Regions from separate parts of the Vibrio aestuarianus genome, predicted to be linked through region 1. Evidence: predicted binding sites of a transcription regulator. Region 1 holds the regulator's gene; each other region holds the start of a gene.
What was found. Region 1 encodes PurR, which represses purine synthesis genes. Its sites were predicted from a motif close to TNANGNAAACGTTTNCNTNA; they were not measured.
Positions count from the first base shown of each region.

Region 2: the regulator PurR is predicted to act here: its motif matches at 2,370-2,389, upstream of glyA (serine hydroxymethyltransferase).
Region 3: the regulator PurR is predicted to act here: its motif matches at 2,472-2,491, upstream of pckA (phosphoenolpyruvate carboxykinase (ATP)).

Region 1 is NZ_JAKNYQ010000001.1:2,110,431-2,114,722, forward strand. Features, by position in the region: gene torR (two-component system response regulator TorR) at 1-175, opposite strand, end outside; gene torD (molecular chaperone TorD) at 432-1,079, shown strand; gene purR (HTH-type transcriptional repressor PurR) at 1,348-2,355, shown strand; cyclic di-GMP riboswitch class I at 2,520-2,605, shown strand; gene MCT08_RS09740 (TfoX/Sxy family DNA transformation protein) at 2,720-3,307, shown strand; gene MCT08_RS09745 (TVP38/TMEM64 family protein) at 3,427-4,119, shown strand; gene MCT08_RS09750 (putative signal transducing protein) at 4,131-4,292, shown strand, end outside.
Region 2 is NZ_JAKNYQ010000001.1:2,476,031-2,480,322, reverse strand. Features, by position in the region: gene vpsL (exopolysaccharide biosynthesis glycosyltransferase VpsL) at 1-1,086, opposite strand, end outside; gene MCT08_RS11325 (YitT family protein) at 1,500-2,099, opposite strand; gene glyA (serine hydroxymethyltransferase) at 2,445-3,695, shown strand; gene tnpA (IS200/IS605 family transposase) at 3,866-4,292, shown strand, end outside.
Region 3 is NZ_JAKNYQ010000001.1:134,487-138,778, reverse strand. Features, by position in the region: gene MCT08_RS00730 (AsmA family protein) at 1-556, opposite strand, end outside; gene pckA (phosphoenolpyruvate carboxykinase (ATP)) at 663-2,291, opposite strand; gene hslO (Hsp33 family molecular chaperone HslO) at 2,634-3,509, opposite strand; gene hslR (ribosome-associated heat shock protein Hsp15) at 3,541-3,927, opposite strand; gene gspC (type II secretion system protein GspC) at 4,168-4,292, shown strand, end outside.

The DNA of each region.
Region 1 (4,292 bases):
CTCCCGGAAGGTTGATATCTAACATAATCAAATCAATAACGTTGTTCTGAAGCGCCTCTCGCATTTGAGTACCGTTCTCCGCCTCTGTAACGGTATAACCTTCATTTTGAAAGTACCCGGCCAGTTTACTGCGAGTTACTGCGTCATCTTCAACAACTAATACGTGATAGCTCATGTACACCACTTATTTATATGGAAATGCCTAAGTCTCAGTATGAGACTATGTACAAATTTATTCTATTCATAAATCGTCATAATTCTATCATCGCAGGCTAAAAATAGAGAAAAATGCTGGTTTATTGATTCAAAACAACCTTCCAAGACGGTATTAATTAAATAACAATTTCTGTCATATTTTTTCATTTATATAGTGATAGCTATTCATTTTTATTCGCTAAACTTAGCAGAGTAATTATTTTTGGAGCAAGATGATGCAAGAAACTAAAGCCTTTAATGAAAAGCGTGCCGAGATTTACTGGTGGCTTTCGAGCTTATTTGTCAAAGAGCTAACTGAGCAGGAACTAGAACAATACCATACTCAGGCCATTCGCTCATTTCTTACTGGCTTAGGTGACAACCAAACCCTTAAACCTGCAATTGACAAACTAGTCGATGCATTAAATCGACTCATGGATAGGGAAGATGCTCAACTAGAGCTTGCCGCTGATTTCTGTGATGTTTTTCTAAAATCAAATAAAGATTCTGCTCTGCCATATGCCTCTATTTATATTGGTCAATCAGGTCTTCTCAATGCTGAACCAGCAAAAGCGATGACCGAATTAATGGCATCACATAACATTGCGGTAAGCACATCGCTGAATGAGCCAGCCGATCACATTGCTATTGAATTAGATTTTCTGGGGAATTTGATCATTCGATCCAATGAGCTAGAACAGGAACAACATTTAGATCAAGCCTTTGTCGAACAGTATGAGTTTATCCAACAGCATATCCTCTCATGGGTGCCTCAGTTTAGCCTTCGATGCCAACAAATTGATCAGTTCGGGTTCTATAGCGCATTAACCGAACTGCTAGTGGCATTTCTTCAATTGGACTGCAAGTATTTGTCTAACGATTAGTGCGTCTTTACATAGATACACAATAAATCAGTCAACTGTGACAATTGACTGATTTATTAAGCAGATTTTTCATTGCCTGATTGACGTTTGCAGACTAAAATCTTGACTGAAAACGATAAAAAATTATTTTTAAGATGCAAACCGCTGTTTCCGGCGGTTTTTGTGTTTTTATTACTTTTAGGCTTCAATCTTAACAAGGTAATAAGCCTAACTCTGCTGAATGGTAAGCTGATTCAACCGTTCTGCAATTATCGACAGGAACGAATTTATGGCTACGATTAAAGACGTTGCTCGCCTCGCTGGCGTATCAACCACCACGGTATCGCACGTGATTAACAAAACTCGCTTTGTTGCTGAAGCTACACAAGAAAAAGTGATGGAAGCAGTAGCGGAACTCAACTATGCGCCAAGTGCTGTGGCTCGTAGCTTGAAATGTAATACCACCCGTACGATCGGTATGTTAGTTACCCAATCCACTAACTTGTTTTTCTCCGAAGTTATTGATGGCGTGGAAAGCTACTGCTATCGCCAAGGCTATACGCTCATTTTGTGTAACACGGGCGGTATCTATGAGAAACAACGTGATTATATTCGCATGCTAGCAGAAAAGCGCGTTGATGGTATGTTAGTCATGTGTTCAGACCTCACTGAAGAGCTTCTGGAAATGCTCGATCGCCATGCCGATATCCCTAAGGTGATAATGGACTGGGGCCCAGAAAGCTCTCAAGCTGATAAAATCATCGATAATTCTGAAGAAGGTGGTTATCTAGCGACCAAATACCTTATCGATCATGGTCACACTGAAATTGCATGTCTAAGTGGTCACTTCGAAAAGGCAGCCTGCCAAGAGCGAATTCAAGGCTTCAAACGCGCACTTGCAGAAGCGAACCTAACTGTGAATGAAAACTGGATACTGGAAGGTAACTTCGAGTGTGACACTGCCGTATTAGCCGCAGATAAAATCGCAGCAATGGATAAACGTCCAACGGCTGTATTCTGTTTTAACGATACTATGGCTTTAGGTTTAATGAGTCGCCTACAACAAAAAGGTATCCGTGTCCCTGATGACATGTCAGTGATTGGCTATGACAACATTGAGCTCGCTGAATACTTTTCACCGCCGCTAACCACCATTCACCAGCCTAAGCGCCGTGTAGGAAAAAATGCATTTGAAATTTTGTTAGAACGCATTAAAGACAAAGAGCATGAAAGACGTATTTTTGAAATGCACCCAGAGATTGTTGAGCGTAAAACAGTTAAAAATATAAAAAAATAAATCAAATTTTTGCTCGTTAATCGTTCGAAAGTCAAAACTGCCCATATTCTTAAAATTAGGATTACATTTGACTTTCAATCATGAAACTTTTGAGATGGGCATCACATATAAGAGATACAAATGTGATGTTTGTCCAATTTTTTATTTATTCTAATTCTTAGAAGTCACGCACAGGGCAAACCATTTGAAAGAATGGGACGCAAAGCCTCCGGCCTAAACCAAAATATTGGTAGGTAGCGGGGTTGCCGATGGCAATGATACTAGCATTAAGTTTACTCCTTACTGACACACTTTCTGCATAGAGTTGCTAACCTCTCGGACCTGATTTTGGTGGCGTATTACCTATACACCGAGAATTTACAACATGGATAAACCAGTACTTAAAGATTCAATGCGACTATTCGAACAGTTTGGACAAGTAAAATCTCGTTCAATGTTTGGCGGTTTCGGTATTTTCGTCGATGACACTATGTTTGCTTTGGTCGTAAACGATAAACTTCACATTCGCGCTGATGATGTGTCTACAAAACGCTTTGTACAGCAGGGCTATGAGCCTTATGTATATAAAAAGCGCGGCTTTCCTGTCGTCACTAAATATTTTGCATTACCTGATAATTGCTGGAACAACCCGCAACAAATCTTGAGAGACGCATCTGTCGCACTTGAAATTGCCAAGCAAGAACGTGAAGTTCAAGCTCAGGCAAAGCCAGATCGCTTGAAAGATCTGCCCAATTTGCGTCTTGCAACGGAAAGAATGCTCAAAAAAGCAGGTATTGAATCGGTTAATGATTTACAAGCGAAAGGTGCTTTAGAAGCGTACAAAGCCATTCAGCAAACCCACTCTTCGACTGTCAGTTTAGAATTGCTTTGGGCTTTAGAAGGCGCGATTGAAGGAAAACACTGGTCTGTTATTTCGCAATCTCGTCGTGATGAACTCGCCAATAATCTATAAACGTTAACCACAACCTTTCAAAAAGCGCTCGCACTTCATTGCGGGCGCTTTTTTATTCCATTTTGAAATAAAAGTTCGACTTTCCATGTCCTATTCACTATATCTAGTGTAAAAACGCGGTGAGAAAAAGCATGAATAAAAAAATTGTCTTGGGTCTAATCCTATTAATTACCATCATTCTGCTAGCGATGAATTTTGGCCAGTATCTAACCTTAGAAAACGCCAAAGCACAGCAATTACTGCTCAATGAGCATATTGAACAAAACTTTGTGAGCGCAGCTGCACTCTATTTCTCGCTCTATATTTTAGTCACGGCATTTTCGATACCTGGGGCGGCAGTGGTAACTTTATTAGGCGCGGCGCTATTCGGCTTTTGGACTAGCCTACTTTTAGTCTCCTTTGCCAGTACTATCGGGGCAACCCTAGCTTTTTTAAGCAGCCGCTTTTTACTGCGTGAATGGGTGCAAGACAAATTTGGCTCAAAACTGAAAGCGATAAACCAAGGTGTGGAAAGTGATGGCGCTTTCTATCTATTTTCTCTGCGCTTGATACCTGTCTTTCCATTTTTCTTGATCAATTTGTTAATGGGCTTAACACCACTTTCCACTGTTCGCTTTTATTTAGTTAGCCAGTTGGGGATGTTGCCAGGCACTGCTGTCTATTTGAATGCAGGCACACAGTTATCTGAAATAGATAGTCTATCTGGTATTATTTCACCGTCCGTCTTGCTTTCATTTGCACTGCTTGGATTGTTTCCCATGATAGCGAAATGGGGTCTATCTAAATTCAACAATATGACCAAAACGACTTAGAGCCAATCAACATGAAGATATTCGTCTCGAACTTATTATTAGAAGCACATATCGTCAGTCATCTCTTGCAGCAAGAAAAAATTCAGTGTGAAGTCAGGGGAGAAGGCCTGTTTGGTTTACAAGGTGAATTGCCTTTTGGAGAAGAAACTAACCCTTATGTATGGCTACTCGAT
Region 2 (4,292 bases), 370 kb from region 1:
ATCTAGCGAGGTTTTACGAATAAAAGCACCAAACGGTGTTACTCGGGGATCATTCTTGGTGGCTTGCGTGACTTTATTGCCATTATCCATCGCTCGCATGCTTCTAAACTTCCATACTTTTATGGGTTTACCATCGAGCCCATAACGCAGTTGTTTAAAGATAATGGGACCAGGTGAGCTGAGTTTAACTCCAATGGCAACGGCAATAAGAACAGGGCTTATTAACGTCAAAATAATACTGCTGAGCACCAGATCTTCAAACCGTTTTAGCCAGGTAACCAAACCATTAAAAGGCGTATCGAAAATACTAAAAGCATTAACTTCGCCGATGGTGTACCAGCGAGAATGAAGTAAATTAAAGGTAAAGAAGTCTGGGACGATATAGGTATTAACAGTGCTATCTGAAAACGCTTCTAAAATGGTGCTGATTCTCTGCTGAGCTTGCATTGGCAAAGCAATATATACATTTTTTACTTTGCCATCTTTCGCCAATGCTAATGCATCATTAACTTTGCCTAAAACAGGAATATCTCCATCTAAACGGGCTGTTTCTCTATCATCATAAAATCCGGTCATCTTTATCCCTAATTCAGGATTCTTAATTAGATTTTTTGATAACTCCAAACCTTGGGGTGTCATGCCTATGATGACGGCTTTGGTGGTATGGAACCCTTGTTTGTGTAAATAGTAAATGACGGCGAATGCTAACGAACGCCACACAATCAGCAATATGAATGATCCGACAAACCAAAATCCTAAAATTAAACGAGAAAATTCATTACCAGTTTTAGTGAAGTAGCCAACTAATGTCAGACAACCAACAGTAGCCGCCCAACAAAAAGAGGTGTGTAAAGCTAAATCTCGAAGTTTAGCTGTGCGCCATCCACTATAAATACCTAAGCTTTCAGCAATAAAGGAATAAAAAAGTACTCCTAAAAGACTCACTGAGACGTATGACATAGTGACAATATGTGAGTGAAACTTTAGCGTAATATACATGGTGATCAGTATTACTAGGCAATCTATCAAACGATAGAAAAATTTACCTTGATAGTTAGTAATACGGATCCTTCCTTTTTCACCCATAACAGGAGCTCCTACAAGCAACTTAATTAAAGCCAGAAATAATAATTATGTTAAGTGGAGCATTCTCATATTAAGCGTGTATGACTTCAACCTGTCCTAGTGCTTCAAAAATAAGACACTATGCATATTATTTGGTTTTTCGTTCTGTAAAAGGTGAGGTGATGATTTAAATAACAAAAAACTAGTACTTAAGTTTATTTTTTATTGATTTTGTTATTATTAATAATGATGAAGGAGGATTGCTTTATATCTAGTTTGAAGTTTATGTAATATTAGTGCTTTCTAATTTCGTGTTACTTAATAAAGCGTGATTTTTAATCAACTTGAAGTTTTATAAAGAAAAGGAGTACGTTATTTGCTGAATGTAATTACCTTCAAAGAAGGAAAAGGCTTCAAACCTTTTCCTAGATCAATTACCCATAAGTAACGCTATAACGTGTTGGTTTATGGTTCATCGCTAACACTAGGTTTAGTGCAACCGCTCCCAGTACAGAGATAGCAATAGTAGTCGGTGAGACGAAAAAGAAAGAGGCAAACAAGATAGCGCAGTCAATAGTCAACTGGCTCTTACCAACTGAGATACCGAATTTATCTTGGATAAATAAGCAAAGAACATTGAAGCCGCCAAGGCTCGAACGGTGGCGAAATAAAATAAGCATGCCTAATCCCATTAATAGTCCGCCCGCTATTGCGCAATAGATGTCATTGACACTATCAAGAGAAATAACCAGATACAGATGGTCGGCAAAAATAGAAACTAACGCACCGGAAACCGCGCTATTTATTGCAAAGCGTTTGCCAAAGCGTTGCCATGCGAGAAGATAAAACGGACTGTTGGCAATGAAATACAAGATTCCAAAAGAAGCTGGGACAAACTGGCTTAATAACAGTGCTAAGCCAGTAGTGCCGCCTGTCAGTAAATGAGCCGACTGCAAAAAGAAGATACCTTGTGCGACTAGAAATGTACCCGTTAAAATGGCAATCCAATCTTCTTTGCGTGTGTGTTTTTCCATCAAAAATAAATTTAAATAGTCCAAAGTGGCATGCATAGTAAAGAAAAGTCGATCTTTTCGGTAGCTAGAGAGCAAAAATTGAGGTAAACCTATGTAATTGCCGTTTTACAGGGTGTAAAGCCAAAAGTTGACGTTTGCTGGTTATCATGAAAAATCGAGCACGTAACATGAGAAACCTCGTTAGTCATTATGAGAAAACTGCATAATAATTTCTGCAATTTGTTCTTTATGACCCAGATCAAATTATGTAGAATGTGCGCCATATTACGGTGACGAAAACGTTTGCTTTTGGTCGTTGTGTGGTTTTTTTGAAACATTCAGTCAAATCTGAGTCAGGAGATACAGATGCTTAAGCGTGATATGAACATCGCAGATTACGATGCGGACTTGTTCGCAGCTATTCAAGAAGAAACTCTTCGTCAGGAAGAACACATCGAACTTATCGCTTCAGAAAACTACACAAGCCCACGTGTAATGGAAGCTCAAGGTTCTCAGCTAACCAATAAATATGCAGAAGGTTATCCTGGCAAGCGTTACTACGGTGGTTGCGAGTTCGTTGATAAAGTGGAAACGTTAGCGATCGAACGTGCATGTGAATTGTTCGGCGCTGAATACGCAAACGTACAGCCTCACTCTGGTTCTCAAGCGAATAACGCGGTTTACATGGCACTGCTTAATGCTGGTGATACCGTTTTAGGTATGAGCTTGGCTCACGGTGGTCACTTAACACACGGTTCTCCGGTAAACTTCTCTGGTAAGCTTTACAACATTATTCCTTACGGTATCGATGAGAATGGCCAGATCGATTATGAAGAAATGGAAGCATTAGCGGTTGAGCATAAGCCAAAAATGATCATCGGTGGTTTTTCTGCTTACTCACAAATTTGTGATTGGAAACGCATGCGCGAAATCGCGGATAAAGTTGATGCTTACCTTTTTGTTGATATGGCGCACGTTGCAGGCCTAATTGCAGCGGGTGTTTATCCTAACCCAGTACCATATGCACATGTCGTAACGACAACCACGCATAAAACGCTTGCGGGTCCTCGCGGTGGTTTAATTCTTTCAAATGCGGGTGAAGATCTGTACAAGAAATTAAATTCAGCAGTATTTCCAGGTGGTCAAGGTGGCCCATTGATGCACGTTATCGCTGGTAAAGCGGTTGCATTCAAAGAAGCGTTGGAACCTGAATTTAAAGAGTACCAAACACGTGTTGTGGCTAACGCAAAAGCGATGGTAGCGGAGTTTCTTGCTCGTGGTTACAACATTGTATCAGGTTCAACGGAAAACCATCTTTTCCTTGTTGATTTGATTGATAAAGATATCACAGGTAAAGATGCAGATGCTGCGTTAGGTGCTGCCAACATTACAGTCAACAAAAACTCAGTGCCAAATGATCCTCGTAGCCCATTCGTAACATCGGGTATCCGTGTTGGTTCTCCTTCAATTACTCGTCGTGGTTTCACCGAAGCGGATGCAAAAGCGTTAGCTGGTTGGATGTGTGACATCCTTGATAACATGGGCGATGAGTCTGTTATTGAAGCGACTAAAGCGAAAGTACTTGAGATTTGTAAGCGTCTGCCTGTTTACGCGTAAATTTGTTTAGTGCTAAAAGCAAAAGCTCCCAAATGATGGGAGCTTTTTTATTGTCATCCCTAAACCACCGCCTTGGGCGGTGGTGATTGAACCTTGGGGCTATTGCCCGAATGAGTGCCCATGCTAGAAGTAAACCTCTTATTCACCATAAGTAAGAGGAAACTAAAAACATGGGCGATTATAGAAGTTCATCACATGTATATTGGCGTTGCAAATACCACATAGTTTGGACACCGAAATACAGATTTAAGATCTTGAAAGGGAATGTAGGTAAAGAGCTTTATCGCTCAATCTATATTTTGTGCAATATGAAAGATTGTGAAGTCTTGGAATTAAATGTTCAGCCGGATCACATTCACTTGGTTGTGATAGTTCCACCAAAAGTTTCGATATCAACGTTGATGGGAGTATTGAAAGGGCGTTCAGCAATCCGCTTGTTTAACAAGTTCCCACATATAAGAAAGAAACTGTGGGGTAATCATTTTTGGGCAAGGGGATACTTTGTTGACACAGTTGGTGTGAATGAAGAAATCATCAGGCGTTACGTAAGGCACCAAGACAAGAAAGATCAAGAATATGAGGCGCAGTTAGAGTTGA
Region 3 (4,292 bases), 2.0 Mb from region 1:
GCTTGTAATCCATATCTAGCAGCACATTATTTAAAGCTTCACCTTGCCAGTAGAGTTGTTCGGCAGAAAATTGAATCTCTCCAAAAGGAATTGATGAGTGCTTATCTGACCAAGAGGGTTGCTTGATCTGCATATTAACTCCACGGGCCACCCAACCTTGATGAGCGATATCGACATTATGCAGTGCTAATTGATGAAGATAGAGATAAGGAAGGCGCGGCAGGTTAGGAAGATCATGCTGCAAATTAAGACCATCAAGTAAGATACTATCAATTACCAGTTGGTTATCGTGGATCAGAGTGGCATTAAGCCAAATATCAGCCTGTACAATAGGGATTGTCTGTTTATCTTGATGTATTACCAGGTGATGAAAGCGAAAATGTAAAGGGTATTGGTACTCGACCGATTCAAAGGTGATATTGCCCTTAGAAAGTCGCTCTACAACCAATTGGCTAACTGGCGTGGCGTATTGGGTATGTAACAAAGCAAAACAGCCCAATAGCGCGGTCAGCACAAGAGCGATAACTGCAATCAGCAACGCCAATACCTTTTTCATGTTTTCCCTATCCTTAATCCCTTGTCGTGACAGAGTGAAACAAATTCTCTTTATCGGCAACAAAAAAAGCCCCTGTTAAAAGGGGCTTGTTACGAACTTATCAGTTTTAGTCGACTTGAGGGCCTGCTGCCACTAAAGATTGACCTTCTGCGTTATCGGTGTATTTCGCAAAGTTATTGATAAAGCGAGAAGCTAGATCGTGCGCCTTGCTTTCCCATTGTAATGGGTCAACGTAAGTGTCACGAGGGTCTAGAATACCAGTATCAACACCTGGAAGTGATGTTGGTACTTCTAAGTTGAAGATTGGAATATGCTTTGTCTCTGCATTTTCAATCGAACCATCTAGGATCGCATCAATAATACCGCGTGTATCTTGAATCGAAATACGTTTACCGCTGCCATTCCAACCAGTGTTGACTAAGTAAGCTTCTGCACCTGACGCTTCCATACGTTTTACCAATACTTCTGCGTACTTGGTTGGATGTAGCGTTAAGAACGCAGCGCCAAAACAAGCAGAGAACGTCGGTGTTGGTTCAGTAATACCTCGCTCAGTACCTGCAAGTTTAGCAGTAAAGCCTGATAAGAAGTGATACTTGGTTTGTTCTGGTGTTAATTTTGATACTGGAGGGAGCACGCCAAATGCATCAGCCGATAAGAAGATCACTTTATTGGCGTGACCGCCTTTTGAAACTGGCTTAACGATATTGTCGATATGGTGAATTGGGTAAGAAACACGAGTGTTTTCGGTTTTCGAACCATCATCAAAATCAATAGAGCCATCATTGCGCACGGTTACGTTTTCTAATAGGGCATCACGGCGAATCGCGTTGTAGATGTCGGGTTCAGCTTCTTTAGATAGTTTGATGGTTTTTGCGTAGCAACCACCTTCGAAGTTAAACACACCTTCGTCATCCCAACCATGTTCATCATCACCGATCAAAGCGCGTTTGGGATCGGTTGAAAGGGTGGTTTTACCTGTGCCAGATAAGCCGAAGAAAACTGCAACATCACCTTCTTTACCCATGTTTGCAGAGCAGTGCATAGAAGCAATACCTTGTAGAGGCAAGAAGTAGTTCATCATTGCGAACATACCTTTTTTCATCTCGCCGCCATACCAAGTGCCGGCAATCAATTGCATTTTTTCAGTTAGGTTGAATACGGTAAAGTTTTCTGAGTTCAGACCTTGTTCTTGCCATTTTGAGTTGGTGCATTTTGCGCCATTCATGACAACGAAATCAGGCTCAAAACTAACGAGTTCTTCTTCTGTTGGGCGAATGAACATGTTTTTAACAAAGTGTGCTTGCCATGCAACTTCGGTAATTACACGTACACTTAAACGCGTATCTGGGTTAGTTCCACAGTAACCATCAATCACAAAAAGTCGTTTTCCAGACAATTGTTGTGTGACGAGTTCTTTAAGCTCGTCCCAGACTTCTTGGGTAATGGGTTTGTTATCGTTTTTAACCGTGTCTGATGTCCACCACATATTTTCACGGGTGGTGTCATCTTTCACAATGAATTTATCTTTTGGTGAGCGGCCAGTAAAAATACCTGTATCGACAGCTACCGCGCCAAGCTCAGTGACGATGCCTTTTTCATAGCCTTCGAGTTCTGGGCGGGTCTCTTCTTCGAACAGTTGTTCATAACTTGGGTTGCGAAGAACTTCAGTTACGTTTTTTAATCCGTGTTGGGTTAGGTCTAATTGTGCAGCCTTTGTATGTTCCATAACGGTCATAGGTGCTCCTTATAAGGATTTTGTAGGGATTTTGTAATAATATTTGTAGTTTGTAATTGTTATCTGCTCACCATGCTAGCAACGAGACTGGGATAAAACAGGGACGTAGCTCAAAAATTGCCCACGACTGTTGTGTGGTTTTAGGTGTCCCGTCACATATTGGCCTAACTATTTTATCGCGCACGCAAACCTTTGCGCTAGATCAAAAAGATTAATACTTTTTAAAAATTAAGTATGGCGTACTGTCACTTTGGTGTTTGATTTTATTGGATTTTGATCACAAAAAAGCCAGCTTGATGCTGGCTCTGAGACGTATTTCACGTGCTTGATAATACATGCAAATTAATGAAGAGTACCGCTGTTCTGGGTCGCTTGACGGTAGAGTTCAGTTATCTCTGCTTGGTCAAAGGAATAATTCGTGCCGCAGTAATCACAATGTAAAGAAACTGATCCTTCAGTGGCTAAAATGTCGTTAATTTCATCTTGGCCGATAGTGATGATTGCTGCACCACTGCGTTCACGTGAACAACCACAGTGGAACTCTACTGGCTGCGGGTCGAACAGTTGTACTTTTTCTTGGTTATAAAGACGATAAAGTAGATCGTTGGCTGGTAAAGTAAACAGCTCTTCATTTTTGACGGTATTGGTCAGCTGTTCTAAATGTTCAAAGTCATCAGGTGTTCCAGTACCATCAGGCATAGTTTGTAGCAACATGCCAGCGGCATGGGCTTTGCCTTCATGCTCACCGATACGGATCCAAAGGCGGGTCTTCAACTGCTCTGAACGGATGAAATAGCCTTCTAGTACTTCAACTAAATTAGCACCCTCTAGACCGACTACACCTTGGTAACGCTCGCCTTGTTTTGGTTCAATAGTGATAACAAGATGGCCTTTGCCCATCAAAGTATGCAGGTCTGCATCATCAGCAATATCACCTTCCCAGCGTGCAACGCCACGAACTTTTTGTTCGTTGTCACCGTTAATAACAGCAAGCGATACCGGGCCATTACCTTGCAGTTGCATGGTAATCGAGCCTTCAAATTTGAGTGTTGCAGTCAGTAGTGTAGTCGCTACCATCAATTCGCCTAACAGTTTTTGTACAGGCGCTGGGTATTCCTTGCTAGAGATGATTTCTTGATACACTTTATCCAATTGTACCAATTCGCCACGTACAGAAAGGTCTTTAAACAAGTAGCGATTTAAAATGTTATTTGCCATTTAGCTATTTCCTCGGAGCATGGTCCCGCTTTTATTGATGTTTAAATTTAATAATGTCTCGACGCTGTTTTTTATCAGGTCGTCGCTCTGGGCTTGGATTATGTGCATTGAGTTTGCGTTGCTCGGCATGGTGTGCACGTTTAGCGATACTTTCGCTGGTTTCACTATACAAGGCTTGTGCTTCAGGAGCCCCGCGGCGTTGCCCAGATAATTTCTCAACGGTCACGGTTTTCTCTTCTGGACCTTGGCGCAAGGTTATGGTTGCGCCAAGTTCGACAATTTTGCTAGGTTTACTACGCTGACCATTATAGTGAACTTTACCACCATCGACCATGTTTCGAGCGATAGAACGAGTTTTATAAAAGCGTGCAGCCCATAACCATTTATCTAATCTTATTTGTTCAGTCTCAGAACTCATACTAGGAAAGTGCCTCTAACAGAGTTAGCCTTGCGTGTTTATGTTTGGCTTACAATGGTGTTTTCGTTCCAGATTTTCAAGCGACCCGACAAATTAATGTCAGATAAAGGGACGCTGAAGAGGTATGTGATATATTAGTTCGTTCGTATAAGGCAATGAACTATATGAAAATGATATCGTTGGTTACAAAAGCAAAATGGTTAACGAAAAATTGCAAATAAAGGATATCTTTTGAGGCGAATTAATTTTAGCAATATGACCTCATCAAGCTCATGGCAGATAGGCTTGCTACAAAAAATACCACAGTGGCAAAAACAAATCAGTTTTGCTCTTACTTTGTTATTACTGATCCTATCTGCTTGGAT